One region of the Spirillospora sp. NPDC048823 genome, then DNA from elsewhere that is predicted to be linked to it. Evidence: riboswitches for the same ligand, from Rfam matches in the RefSeq annotation. Region 1 holds a riboswitch; each other region holds the start of a gene.

Region 1 (4,417 bases):
CAGCGCCACGTCCAGGCCCCGCACCAGTACCGTCACGTGTCCACCTGCCTGCGGCTCGCGCGCAGCACCGCGACGAAGAACGGCCCGCCGACGAACGCCGTCACGACGCCGAGCGGAAGCTCGCCCGGCTCGATCACCGTCCGCGCCACCAGGTCCGCCACCTCCAGGAACGCCGCCCCGCCCAGCAGCGACAGCGGCAGCACGATCCGGTACGAGCCGCCCGCCAGCCGCCGCACCACATGCGGCACCACGATCCCGACGAACCCGATCAGCCCGCTCACCGCGACCGCGCACGCCGTCGCCAGCGACGCCGCGACCAGCACCGTCAGCCGCACCCGCGCCGCGGACAGGCCGAGCGACGCCGCCTCCTCGTCCCCGACGCTCAGCACGTCCAGCAGCCGGCCGTGCGCGAGCAGGACCACCGTCGACACCAGCGAGTACGGGGCGATCAGCGCCAGCTGGTTCCAGTCGGCCGCCCCGACCCCGCCGAGCAGCCACGAGAAGATCCGCTGCAGCTCCTCCGCCTTCAATTGCTGCAGGAACGTCTGGATCGCCGCCAGGAACGACGACACCGCGACTCCGGCCAGCACCAGCGTCGCGGCCCCGTTCCCGCGTCCCGCCGTGTTGCCCAGCGCGTACGCCAGGAACACGCCGCCGATCGCGCCCGCGAACGCGGCGAGCGGCACCGCGTATCCGGGGTCGCCCGGCAACAGCACGATCACCGTCGTGGCGCCGACCCCGGCGCCCGCCGCCGCGCCCAGCAGATACGGATCGGCGAGCGGATTGCGGAACACGCCCTGATAGCCGGCGCCCGCCATGGCGAGCATCCCCCCGACCAGCGCCGCCATCAGCGCCCTCGGCACCCGCAACTCGAAGAGGATGTTCTCGTCGATGACATCGAGCCCCGAGTCGATGTGCACGAACGGAACCCGGTCGGCCAGCGCCAGCAGCACCCCGCCGACGGGCAGCCCCGCCGCCCCCACCAGCACCCCGGCCAGCAGGGTCGCGGCCAGGAGCGCGACGGCCAGGCCGAGCGACAGCGGCCGCAGCCTGGCCTGCCCCGCCGTCTCCGGCGACCCCTTCCGCACCATCACGCGCCACCCCCGGTGGGGCCGGGGGGTCATGGGCGGGCGTCCATGAGGGCGGTGATCACTGGATCTTCTGCACCGCGTCACCGATCGCCTTGACGAACTCGGGCAGGCGGGGACCCCAGCGGGAGGCGATGTCGTCGTCGAGTTCGACCACGCCCTTGTTCTTGACCGCGTCCAGATCCGACCAGCCGGGGCGCTCGGCGAGAGTGGAGGCGTTCTGGCCGCAGCACTTGGTGTCGGCCAGGAAGATCAGGTCGGGGTCCTGCTTGAGGAGGTACTCGCGTGACAGCTGCGGGTACTCGCCGCTCGCCTTGTCCGCCTCGTCGGCGATGTTGCGGAGGCCGAACAGCCCGTACACCTGGCCGACGAACGTCCTGGACGTCACGGAGTGGAGCTGGTTGTCGAGCTCGTGGTAGTAGCCGAGGCCCTTCGCCTTGGAGGACGCGGCGACCGTCTTCTGGATGCTCGCCCGCATGTCGCCGGTGAGCTTCTCGGCCTCGGCCGCGTGCCCGGTGGCCAGCCCGAGGTCGTTGATCTCGTCGTAGGCCTCGTCCACGTTGGTCGCCGCGGGCTCCAGCAGGACGGGGATCTCGACCTTCTCCAGCGCCTTGACGATGCCGTTCAGGTCGTCGGAGACGACGACGAGGTCGGGCTTGTACTCGATGACCGCCTCGGCGTTCGGCTTGAACCCCGACAACTTCGTCCGCGGCGCGTTGGGCGGGTGGTTGGAGTAGTCGTCCACGGCGACCACCTGCGGTCCCGCGCCGATGGCGAACAGCGTCTCGGTGTGGGTGGGGGAGAGCGACACGATCCGCTCGGGCCGGGCCGGGACGGTCACCGCGCCGTTGGCGGCCTGGACGGTGACGGCCTTCGCGCCTGAGGCCGCATCGCCGGTCTCGCCGTCGCCGCATCCGGCCGCGAACGTGACGGCGACGATCGCCATCACCGCGCCGAGGGTACGTACGGGTCTCACAGGAGCCTCCTGGGGTCCAGGGAAGCCGCGGCCCGCTCATCCATGACGGATCGCCCTTCCACGAGGTCGAGAATCGTCGGCGCGCGAGGAGGCGACCTGGCTCGGCCACATCGAGAGGGGCACCACAGTTGCGGGACAGCGCCGGATTCACACCGGACTTCGCTCCTGGCGCGCAGCATCGCAACGGTATCAGGCGCCGAATCCGGACCTGTCCCCCTATCGGAGCGGGCACCCGCCCCGCCGTCTCACGGCGGCGAACCCGCCCACGCCGGCGCCGAACCCGCCCACGCCGGCGACGGGCGGATCGACCACGCCCATCCGGACTGCGGCCCGGGGGGCCGCGTCTCCGGCGCCGGCGGCGATCCCTACGAGCTCATCTCGCCGTGAAGGACTTGAGGAACTCCCGGGTCCGGCCCCGGCCTTCGCCCGGAATGAACTCCGCGGCGACGAAATCGGTGACGCCCGCCTCGGACAACTCCTCCAGCTTCGCCGCGACCGTGTCCTCGTCCCCGACGACGGCCAGGTCCGCCGGGCCGTCCACTCCTTCGCGGTCCATCATCGCCCGATAGGACGGCAACATCCCGTACATCTCGAATGTCTGGCCTGCCTGCTCCCGCGCGCGCTCGGCATCGTCCGTGACGCACACGGGCAGCACGCACACGATCCGTGGTTCCGGGCGCCCCGCCGCCTTGGCCGCCGCCGTGATGGTCGGCGCGATGTGCTCGCGGACGGTCACGGGGCCGGTCATCCACAGCACCGTCCCGTCGGTCCGCTCCGCCGCGAGCTTGAGCATCTTGGGCCCCAGCGCCGCGAGCAGCACGGGCACCCGCCCCTCGTTCGGGACGCTCAGCCCCACGTCGCCCTGCACGGTCTCGCCCTTGAACGACGCGTTCTCCCCGGCCAGCAGAGGCAACAGCACCGACAGGTACTCGTCCATGTGGCGCAGCGGCCGGCCGAAGTCGTACCCGTACATGTCCTCGATGACGATCTTGTGTGACAGCCCGATGCCGAGGGTGAACCGCCCCTGGAGCGCCAGCGCCGTCGTCCTCGCCTGCTGCGCCATCACGGCCGGATGCCGCGGATACGTCGGCACCACCGCGGTCCCCAGCTCGATGCCCGGCACCCCGCCCCCGGCCACGGCCAGGGCGGTCTGCGCGTCCACCCCGAAGATCTGCGAGATCCACGCCGAGGAGAAGCCGTCGTCCGCGGCACGCCGCACATCGTCCGCCAGCCTGCCGAGCGCCTCGGCCCCGCCGCGTTCGGTCAGTAGAACTCCAAGACGCACAACGACCTCCCAGTCACCGATCTCACGCGATCCTTACACACCCCCGCCCCGACTCATCCCCGGCCGGCCCGATACGCCGCCCACCACAGCGGTCACCCCCGAACCACCCGTCCTCAACTGCGGGCGGCACGGTCCTTCGCCTCCATGAAGAAGTCGAGCATCGCCGTGGCGCCGGGCAGCTGACGCGCCGGACGCGCCGCCCCGAAGGGGGTGTTCCAGAATGACCCCTGACGCGGCTCCCAGGGCCCGGCATACGCATACGGCTCGCCCAGGAAGGCGTCCCCCGCGGACACTCCGTAGTTGACCTCGTCGAGGCTCATGCCCAGATCGAAGTGTTCCGGCCACAGAACCGGCGTGGTTTCCGGCGCGAACCTCGTCAGCGCTTCGAGGCCCCGGCCGAAGACTTCTTCGATGTGCCGCGCGGCCTCTGCGTCGATGCTGAGGACGTCGTCCAGGCCGACTCCGCTGCCGTCCTTGTAGAGACCTTCCGCGGCTCCGGCCTCGATGCCCGCCGCCGCAGCGAGCTCCCTGCAGGTGGCGCCGTTCAGCGGGATCTCCCGGTCACCCGCCACGAGCTCCGCCCCGTTCACCCGCAGCGCCGGCTCCTGAACGGTTCCGAAGCCGCCGTCGGTCACCGTCAGCCGTATCGTTCCGCTCTGCCTGTACTGCGGCCCGGCGAGCACGAGTTCGGCAACCCCGTGCAACGAGCGCCGTGCCGTTTCCAGAGTTCCCCGATCGACGGTCATCCTCCACCCTCCGCTTGAGCTGCGCCCGCCTCACTCCGCGTCGCCGGCAGGTCTGATCACGAACCGTCCGGGTCGCCGCCGCGGGGGCCGTACTCTTCCGCGAGTCTCCGGTCGTTCTCGGCCCACATGCGGTGGCGGGTGGCCGACTGCAGATGCGATTCGGCCTCCTCAGGATGGGCGATGGCCATCCGCTCCAGCAACATCGCGGCCCGATCATGGGCTTGCGCCGAGGAGACCATCGCCTGACGCGCGTACCCCTCGCCCTCACGCCCGTGCTCGACGTACGGCTCACCGAGCGCGGAACCGCCGGGCAACGCGGCGG
Region 2 (4,417 bases), on a different contig from region 1:
CGCGGGGGCCGTCGGCCTCTCCCACGGCCACCGCGCGGTTGAGGCGGACGACCGGGCTGTCCGTCAGGCGCACGAGTTCGTCGTACCACTCGACGATCTGCACCCAGTCGGTCTCCTCGGCGGCCTGCGCGTCGGCGTGGAGCGCCGCGATGGCCGCCTGGGCCTGGTATTCGCCCAGGCGGTCACGGGCGAGGGCCGCCTGCAGGATGCCGATGCCCTCGGCGATCGAGTCGGTGTCCCACCGGCGGCGGTCCTGCTCGGCGAGCGGCACCAGGCTGCCGTCGGACGCCGTGCGGGCGGCGCGCCGGGCATGGTGGAGCAGCATGAGGGCGAGGAGGCCCGCCACCTCGGGGTGGTCGATCGCGGCGGCGAGCTGCCGGGTGAGGCGGATGGCCTCGGCGGCCATGTCCACGTCGCCGGAGTAGCCCTCGTTGAAGACCAGGTAGAGGACGCGCAGGACGGTCGCGACGTCGCCGGGCCGGTCGAACCGCACGCCGGAGACGGTGCGCTTGGCGCGGCTGATGCGCTGCGCCATGGTCGCCTCGGGCACCAGGTAGGCCTGGGCGATCTGGCGGGTGGTCAGGCCGCCGACGGCGCGCAGCGTGAGCGCGACCGCGGACGACGGCGTCAGCGACGGGTGGGCGCACAGGAAGTAGAGCTGGAGCGTGTCGTCGCGCTCGGGTGCGGGGCCGGGCGGCGGCTCCTCGTCGGCGGTGTCCTCACGCCGGCGGCGGGCCGCGTCCGCGCGGGCCGCGTCGAGGAACTTGCGCCAGGCCACGGTGACCAGCCAGCCCTTGGGATCGCGCGGCTGGTCGCCGGGCCAGACGCGGATCGCCTCGACCAGCGCGTCCTGGACGGCGTCCTCGGCCGCGGCGAAGTCCGCTCCGCGGCGGATGAGGATCGTCAGGACGTTCGGCGTGAGGCTCCGGAGCAGGACGTCGTTCACCCGAGATGACAGTCTGTGACGTCGGGCTGCGCGGTCAGGAGCGGCCGGACCTCCAGCCACTCGTGGATCGGCTCGCCGCCCGCCCCGGGAGCGGCCGACAGCTCCCCGGCCAGCTCGATCGCGCGCTCGTAACTGTCGACGTCGATCACCGTCCAGCCGGCGATGAGGTCCTTGGTCTCGGCGAACGGGCCGTCGGTGACGGGCGGACGGCCCTCGCCGTCGTAGCGGACCCACACCCCCTCGGGCGCGAGCGCCCGGCCGTCGACGTACTCGCCGTTCGCCTCCAGGCGGGAGGCGAAGTCCTCCATGTACTTCACGTGGGCCGAGATCTCCTCAGGCGTCCACTTGTCCATCGGCACGTCGTTGACCGAGGCGGGAGCGCCGCGGTAGTGCTTGAGCAGCAGGTACTTGGCCATCGTGATTCTCCTAAGTGCTGGTGCCACCCTCGTGCTCGCCCTCACCACGGGGACGAAGCCGGTCACGGGTTCTCGACATCGCCGTCCGAACCATTCTGGCTCTCTGGACGAGCCGCCTCGCATCCACGGCGCGGCGCGCCCCAACGCCGACCCTCTCCTCGTGCGGCTCGTCCGATGTTCCATGCCGCCGAGCCCGTGTGTCAGTCTGTCGGCGTGATCATGGTGCGGCGGGTGTGGCTGATCCGGCATGGGCAGAGCGAGTCGAACGCCGGGCTGCCGACGAACGGGCCGGCAGCCTCTCCGCTGACCGCCCGCGGACGGGAGCAGGCCCAGCGGATGGCCGCGGCGTTCACCGCGCCGCCCGCCCTCATCGTCGGCTCGCCGTTCCTCCGCGCACAGGAGACCGCCCGGCCGACCGCCGAGCGGTTTCCCGAGGTGCCCTACGAGGAATGGCCCGTCCAGGAGTTCACGTTCCTGGGCGGGTTGCATGCGCCGAGGACCACGGGGGCGCAGCGGCGGCCCCTCGCCGACGACTACTGGGAACGACTCGACCCCGATTACGTCAACGAAGGTGACGGAGAGTCCTTCCGTGCGCTCATCACGCGGGCCCGTGCCTTCCTGGAGCGCCTCGCCGACCGTCCCGAGGACGGCCTGATCGCGGTCTTCTCGCATGGCCTCTTCATGAAGGCCGTGATGTGGTCGCTGCTCACCGGGGTCACCGACCCCGACGTGGCGGCGATGCGGGGCTTCCGCCATTTCAACGGCACGTGCGTCGTCCCCAACTGCGCCGTCGTCGAGCTGTGGCGTCCGAGCGGGGAGTACGGGCTCCGCGTCGTCGTCGGCGGCGGCACGATGCATCTGGCCGAGGCGTCCACGACTCAGGAGACCACTCCGTCCGCACACCTGGATTAGGTGCACGGGGCCGGTTCGCGGGCCGGGCGATAGACTCCTTTGTGCGGATGGTTCACCCGTGCCCTGTGGGGGTCCGGGTGTCGTAAGAGGGAACCCGGTGTGATTCCGGGACTGCCCCGCAGCGGTGAGCGGGAACGACCGCCGTCATCACGCACTGGGCCACGCGGCCTGGGAAGCGACGGCCAGTAGGACGCCTCGGAAGAGGCGGTGCCCGCGAGTCCGAAGACCTGCCTCCGCCCGCGCACCGGCCGGTGCGCGGTGGTCTGCGGCCTCGTGGGACGGTCTGCGGCGCGGGGTTCGCCGTGCGCTCGTCCTTCCGAAGGCCGCCTGTGGCACAGCGAGGGAAGCCGCCATGAGCACGACCATCCTCGGATATCCCCGAATCGGGGCCCGCCGGGAACTGAAGTTCGCCACCGAGGACTACTGGGCGGGACGCGCCGACGCCGACGCGCTCGCGAAGGCGGGCGCCGAACTGCGCGCGACGGTCTGGAACGAGTTGCGCGACGCCGGCCTGGACGCCGTCCCGTCGAACACGTTCTCGTTCTACGACCAGATGCTCGACGCGAGCGTGCTGGTCGACGCCGTCCCGGACCGGTACCGGCATCTGACCGGGTTCGACCGCTACTTCGCGATGGCGCGCGGCGTCCAGGACGTCCCGCCGCTTGAGATGACCAAGTGGTTCGACACGAACTACCACTACATCGTCCCGGAGCTGGGGCCCGGCACCAGGTTCCGGCTGGCCGAGGGGGCGGCGGCCAAGCCGCTGGCGGAGTACCGGGAGGCCAAGGCGCTCGGCGTCGAGACGCGGCCGGTGCTCGTCGGTCCGCTCACCTACCTGCTTCTGGCCAAGCCCGAGGCGGGCGCGCCCGAGGGGTTCCGTCCGCTCGATCTGCTCGACGGGCTCGTCGACGTGTACGCCGAGGTGCTGGAACGCCTGGCGGGCGCGGGGGCGGAGTGGGTGCAGCTGGACGAGCCCGCCCTGGTCGCGGACCGCAGCGAGGAGGAGATCGGCGCGCTGGCGCGGGCGTACGCGCGGCTGGGGCGGCTGACCAGCAGGCCCCGGCTGATGGTCGCCACCTACTTCGGGACGATCGGGGCGGACGCGCTGCGCACCCTGGCCGGCGGCCGGGTCGAGGCGATCGGCCTGGACTTCGCCGCCGGGCCCGGCAACGTCGACGTGCTCGCCTCGGTCGGCGGGCTGCCGCGCAAGACGCTCGTGGCGGGCGTCGTGGACGGCCGCAACGTGTGGCGCGCCGACCAGCGGCGGGCCAGGGCCGTCTGCGCGTCGCTGCTCGGGCTCGTCGACCAGGTGGTGGTGAGCACGTCCTGCTCGCTGCTGCACGTCCCGATCGACCTGGACTCCGAGACGTCGCTGAACGGCGGCGTCCGGGGCCGGCTCGCGTTCGCCCGGCAGAAAGTCGCCGAGGTCGTCGCGCTCGGCCGGGCGCTGCGCGAGGACGTCCCGGCCCCGGCCGACACGCCGGCGCCGGCCGCGCGCGTCGACCGGGCCGTCCGGGAACGGCTGGGGTCGATCGGCGACACGCGCCGCGGCGACCGCGCCGCCCGGTTCGCCGCCCAGCGGGACGCCCTGGGGCTGCCGGAACTGGCCACGACGACGATCGGTTCGTTCCCGCAGACCCCCGAGATCCGCCGGGCCCGCGCCGACCGCCGCGCCGGGCGCATCACCGCCGACGCCTACGAGCGGGCGATGAAGGACGAGATCGCCCGCGTCATCGCGCTGCAGGAGGACCTGGGGCTGGACGTCCTCGTGCACGGCGAACCCGAGCGCAACGACATGGTGCAGTACTTCGCCGAGCAGCTCGACGGGTACGCGGCGACCGAGCACGGGTGGGTGCAGTCGTACGGGTCGCGGTACGTCCGGCCGCCGATCCTGCACAGCGACGTCGCGCGTCCCCGTCCTATGACGGTGGAGTGGGCGACGTACGCGCAGTCGCTGACGGACAGGCCGGTGAAGGGGATGCTGACCGGCCCGGTCACCATGCTCGCCTGGTCGTTCGTCCGGGACGACCAGCCACTCGCCGACACCGCCCGGCAGGTCGCGCTCGCCCTCCGCGACGAGATCGCCGACCTGGAGGCGGCCGGGATCAGGATCATCCAGGTGGACGAGCCCGCGCTGCGCGAG
Region 3 (4,417 bases), on a different contig from region 1:
CACAGTAATCCTGTAATCACCCGACCGGTAGCGAAATGATCAACTCTTGGGCGCCGCTGAACGTCGCAGCCACGCGACCGCGCCGGCGGCCCCCGCGATGACGAGCCCGATCAGCCCGATCCACAGCCAGCCCGACGAGGTGCCCGAATCCTCGGCGGACGTGGCGTTCGCCGGGGAGGACTCGGGGGACCCGGCCGGGGGCTGGGCGCCGGCACCGGGCGAGTCGCCGGCTGCGTCACCCAGCGCCTTGGCGGGCGAGCCCTCCACGGTGAACGTGTAGGCGTCCTGCACAGGATGGCCGTCCGCGGACACGACACGCCAGGCCACCGTGTACTCGCCGTTGGGCAGCGTGCCGCCGAGCCGCTGCGTGACCTTGTTGTCGACCGCGCGCGGCTCCCCGGACTGGACCTGCTTCTCGGACGCGTCCGTCACGATCACCCGCGGCAGCCGCACCGGTTCCGAATACGTCAGGACGATCTGGGACGGCGCCTTGACCGTCGAATCCTCCTCCGGGTCGGCGGACGTCAGCGCGGTGTGCGCGGACGCCGGGGCCGCGGACATCGCCAGTACCAGCCCCGCGGCCGCGGCGCCCGCCGCGGACCGCCTCACGGCGTTCATGACGGGGTGCGTGAAGGTGTGCATCTCGGCATTCCTTTCGAGGTGGGTCATGCCCGGCTCCGGGCGCGGGTCAGGCCGAGTCCGCCGACGCCTTCTCGGCGGTCTTCGGGTTGGCGGTGACGTGCGCGGACGCGGCCGTCGCCAGCCCGAGCACGGATATGGCGGACAGGGAAGCGACCGCGCCCACCCTGCGGGCATGCGGGACGAAGGACATGACGGAACTCCGTTCGAGTCGTACGAGAAGAAGCCGGAAACGCCGCTGAATCGGCGTCCGGTGACGTACGGCGCTCGCCTCAGATGCGGGCGAGCGCCCTCGAACGCGGCGGGGGACCCCGCCGGAGGACCTGGTGCCGCAGCACACGGCCGATGGCCATGACGGCGGCCGACGCCGGTACCACGGGGGTACGGCGCGGAGGCGCCGCGGGTTCAACGGCCGGCAGGGCGACCAGGAGCCGGATCGGGCGGTCCGCCATGGCGGCGACCCGCCGGGCCAGCGACCATGCGGCCCGCTCGCCGCGCCGCAGCCACCACGCCGCCACCAGCGCGGCCACGGTGTGCGCGAGCGTCATCGCCGTCCCGCCCGTGCCGTGCGCGACCGGCAGCATCACGTCCGGACCGGCCGGCGCCGCCCCGCCCATCGCCGCGTGCATCTCCGCCGAGTGCCGCTGGATCGGCTCGGACGCGGCCGTGAACAGGGCGTGCAGAGCGAACTGGCCGCCGAGGAGGCCGCCGAGGATCGTCGCCAGCGAGCGTTCGTGGCCGACCAGCATGAACGTCACGCCCAGCACGGCGCAGAATCCCGCGACCGCCGCCCAGGCCGCAACCGTCCCCGACGCGAGCACGTGCCCCGTGATCGCAAGCGTGACGCACACGGTGGCGAACACCACCGCGCGGGCGGTTCGCAGAGCGGAGTGCGGGGCATGCGGGGACATGGCGCGACCATCCTCCCACCCGGGTCGCCGTCCACGCATCCGCCCCTTGCCACCTTTCAGACCCGCCCAACATCTTGGGGTTGCGCAAAGATCGTCATCTAGATGTAGGGTTCAATCCCGTGCTGGTTCGCCCCCGCCGTTTCGCGGCGGGGGCGACGCGAGAGGGAACCCGGTGCGAGTCCGGGACTGCCCCGCAGCGGTGAGCGGGAACGACCGCCGTCATGAAGCACTGGGCCCACGCGGCCCGGGAAGCGACGGCCAGTAGGACGCCTCGGAAGAGGCGGCGCCCGCGAGTCCGAAGACCTGCCCGCACGGTGTCCGGGACGCGTCCCGGACCGACACGTCCAGGCTTCGCGGGTGGGCCGGGGACGGAGCGCGGCGTGCCCCGGTGGGGACGGCTCGCGTCCCGTTCGCATGCCTCCGCGAGGCGGCTTGCGAGGGGAGAAGCACGTGACACAGGACCTGGCCGCGCCGCCGGCACCGGCGCCGCCCGCCGAGATCACCGCCGAGGCGGAGATCGCCGCCGAGGTCGAGGCGGCCTGCGACGGGGTACCGGGCGCCGACGCGGGACGGGTGCTGGCCGCCGTCCGCGCCTCCGGCGGGATGGACGCGGCGGCGCTGCGGGACCTCGCGATCGGCGAGGCCGGCGCGCTGGTGCCCGCCGAACCCGGCTACTCCCGGGTCGCCGCGCGGCTGCTCGGCACCAGGATCCGGGACGAGGCGGCCGCCGCCGGTGTCCGGACGTTCGCCGAATCCGTCGCCGCCGCGCACCGGGAAGGCCTCCTGGCCGACGCCCCGGCCGCGTTCGCCGCCGCCCACGCGCCGGCGCTCAACGCCCTCATCGACGAGCCGGCCGACGACCGCTTCGAGTACTTCGGGCTCCGCACCCTCTACGACCGGTACCTGCTGCGGCATCCGCGGACACGGCTCGTCCTCGAACGCCCCCAGCACTTCCTCCTGCGCGTGGCGTGCGGCCTCGCCGACACCGTGGACGATGCCGCCGAGCTGTACGGCCTGCTCAGCACGCTGTCGTACCTGCCGAGCTCGCCGACGCTGTTCAACTCCGCCGCCCGGCGCCCCCAGCTGTCGTCCTGCTTCCTGCTCGACTCGCCGCGCGACGAGCTGGAGTCGATCTACGAGCGGTACGGGCAGGTCGCGCGGCTCAGCAAGTACGCGGGCGGCATCGGGATCTCGTGGACGAAGGTCCGGTCGCGGGGCTCGCTGATCCGCGGCACCAACGGGCACTCGAACGGGATCGTCCCGTGGCTGCGCACGCTCGACTCGTCCGTCGCCGCCGTCAACCAGGGCGGACGCCGCAAGGGCGCGGCGTGCGTGTACCTGGAGCCGTGGCACGCCGACGTCGAGGAGTTCCTGGAGCTGCGCGACAACACCGGCGAGGACGCGCGCCGCACCCACAACCTCAACCTCGCCAACTGGATCCCGGACGAGTTCATGCGCCGCGTCGAGGACGACGCGACATGGTCGCTGTTCGACCCGAAGGAGGTCCCCGAGCTGGCCGACCTGTGGGGCGACGCGTTCGACGCGGCGTACCGGACGGCCGAGAAGGAGGGCCGGTACGTCCGGCAGATCCCGGCCCGCAAGCTGTACGGGCGGATGATGCGGACCCTCGCCGAGACGGGCAACGGATGGATGACGTTCAAGGACGCCGCCAACCGCGCCTGCAACCAGACCGCCGAACCGGGGGAGACCGTCCACCTCTCCAACCTGTGCACGGAGATCCTGGAGGTGACGAGCGACGGTGAGGCGGCCGTGTGCAACCTCGGGTCGGTGAACCTGGCCGCGCACGTCGGCGCGTCCGGCATGGACTGGGCGCGGCTCCGCGCGACCGTCCGCACCGCCGTCCGGTTCCTGGACCGCACCATCGACCGCGGCTTCTACCCGACGCCCGAGGCGGAGGCGGCGAACGGCAAGTGGCGGCCGATCGGCCTGGGCGTGATGGGCCTGGCCGACGTCTTCTTCACGCTCCGCCTGCCGTTCGACTCGCCGGAGGCCCGCGAGCTGTCGACGCGCATCTCCGAGGCGATCGCGCTGGCGGCCTACGACGCGTCCGCCGACCTGGCCGCCGCGCACGGACCGCTGCCCGCCTACGACCGGACGCGCACGGCCCGCGGCCGGCTCCACCTCGACCATTTCCCGGACGCGGCGCCGACCCGTCCCGCCGAATGGGAGCGGCTGCGGGCGCGCGTCGCCGAGGTCGGGCTCCGCAACTCGCTGCTGATCGCGATCGCGCCGACCGCCACGATCGCGTCGATCGCGGGCTGCTACGAGTGCATTGAGCCGCAGGTGTCCAACCTGTTCAAGCGCGAGACGCTGTCCGGGGAGTTCCTGCAGATCAACGGCTACCTGGTGGACGACCTGAAGTCGCTCGGCCTCTGGACGCCGCCGGTCCGCGAGGCGATCAAGAGGGCGAACGGCTCCGTCCAGGGCATCGCCGGCCTTCCCGACGAGATGCGGACCCTCTACCGGACGGCCTGGGAACTGCCGCAGAAGGCTCTGATCGACCTCGCCGCCGCTCGCACCCCGTACATCGACCAGTCCCACTCGCTGAACCTGTTCATGGAGACGCCGACCATCGGCAAGCTCTCCTCGATGTACGCCTACGCGTGGCGGCGCGGCCTCAAGACGACCTACTACCTGCGCTCCCGCCCGGCCACCCGGATCGCGCAGACGACCGTCGCCCAGACCGCGGGCACGCAGACCACTGGCACGCAGACCACTGGCACGCAGACCGCTGGGGCCGCGTGCTCCCTGGAGAACCCCGAGACCTGCGAGGCGTGCCAGTGAGCGCGCGAACAGAAGGAAGCGGCATGCTGCTCGACCCCGGTATGGACCTGACCCTGCGGCCC

The links. Region 1 has a riboswitch for cobalamin ahead of ACGFK0_RS36315 (ABC transporter substrate-binding protein). Riboswitches for the same ligand answer to the same signal wherever they lie in the genome.
Region 2: linked by a shared signal. The riboswitch ahead of metE (5-methyltetrahydropteroyltriglutamate--homocysteine S-methyltransferase) and the one ahead of ACGFK0_RS36315 (ABC transporter substrate-binding protein) in region 1 are both predicted to bind cobalamin.
Region 3: linked by a shared signal. The riboswitch ahead of ACGFK0_RS26450 (ribonucleoside-diphosphate reductase subunit alpha) and the one ahead of ACGFK0_RS36315 (ABC transporter substrate-binding protein) in region 1 are both predicted to bind cobalamin.

What each region holds. Positions count from the first base shown of each region.
Region 1 covers NZ_JBICUT010000026.1:9,676-14,092, reverse strand. Annotated here, with positions in the region: gene ACGFK0_RS36325 (ABC transporter ATP-binding protein) at 1-36, opposite strand, end outside; gene ACGFK0_RS36320 (FecCD family ABC transporter permease) at 33-1,091, opposite strand; gene ACGFK0_RS36315 (ABC transporter substrate-binding protein) at 1,150-2,064, opposite strand; cobalamin riboswitch at 2,140-2,262, opposite strand; gene ACGFK0_RS36310 (LLM class F420-dependent oxidoreductase) at 2,438-3,349, opposite strand; gene ACGFK0_RS36305 (hypothetical protein) at 3,463-4,095, opposite strand; gene ACGFK0_RS36300 (hypothetical protein) at 4,152-4,417, opposite strand, start outside.
Region 2 covers NZ_JBICUT010000018.1:170,408-174,824, reverse strand. Annotated here, with positions in the region: gene ACGFK0_RS32300 (RNA polymerase sigma factor) at 1-946, opposite strand, end outside; gene ACGFK0_RS32295 (YciI family protein) at 943-1,362, opposite strand; gene ACGFK0_RS32290 (histidine phosphatase family protein) at 1,582-2,274, shown strand; cobalamin riboswitch at 2,306-2,524, shown strand; gene metE (5-methyltetrahydropteroyltriglutamate--homocysteine S-methyltransferase) at 2,627-4,417, shown strand, end outside.
Region 3 covers NZ_JBICUT010000013.1:11,393-15,809, reverse strand. Annotated here, with positions in the region: gene ACGFK0_RS26465 (copper resistance protein CopC) at 40-669, opposite strand; gene ACGFK0_RS26460 (hypothetical protein) at 689-832, opposite strand; gene ACGFK0_RS26455 (hypothetical protein) at 912-1,550, opposite strand; cobalamin riboswitch at 1,657-1,876, shown strand; gene ACGFK0_RS26450 (ribonucleoside-diphosphate reductase subunit alpha) at 2,001-4,355, shown strand; gene ACGFK0_RS26445 (ribonucleotide-diphosphate reductase subunit beta) at 4,379-4,417, shown strand, end outside.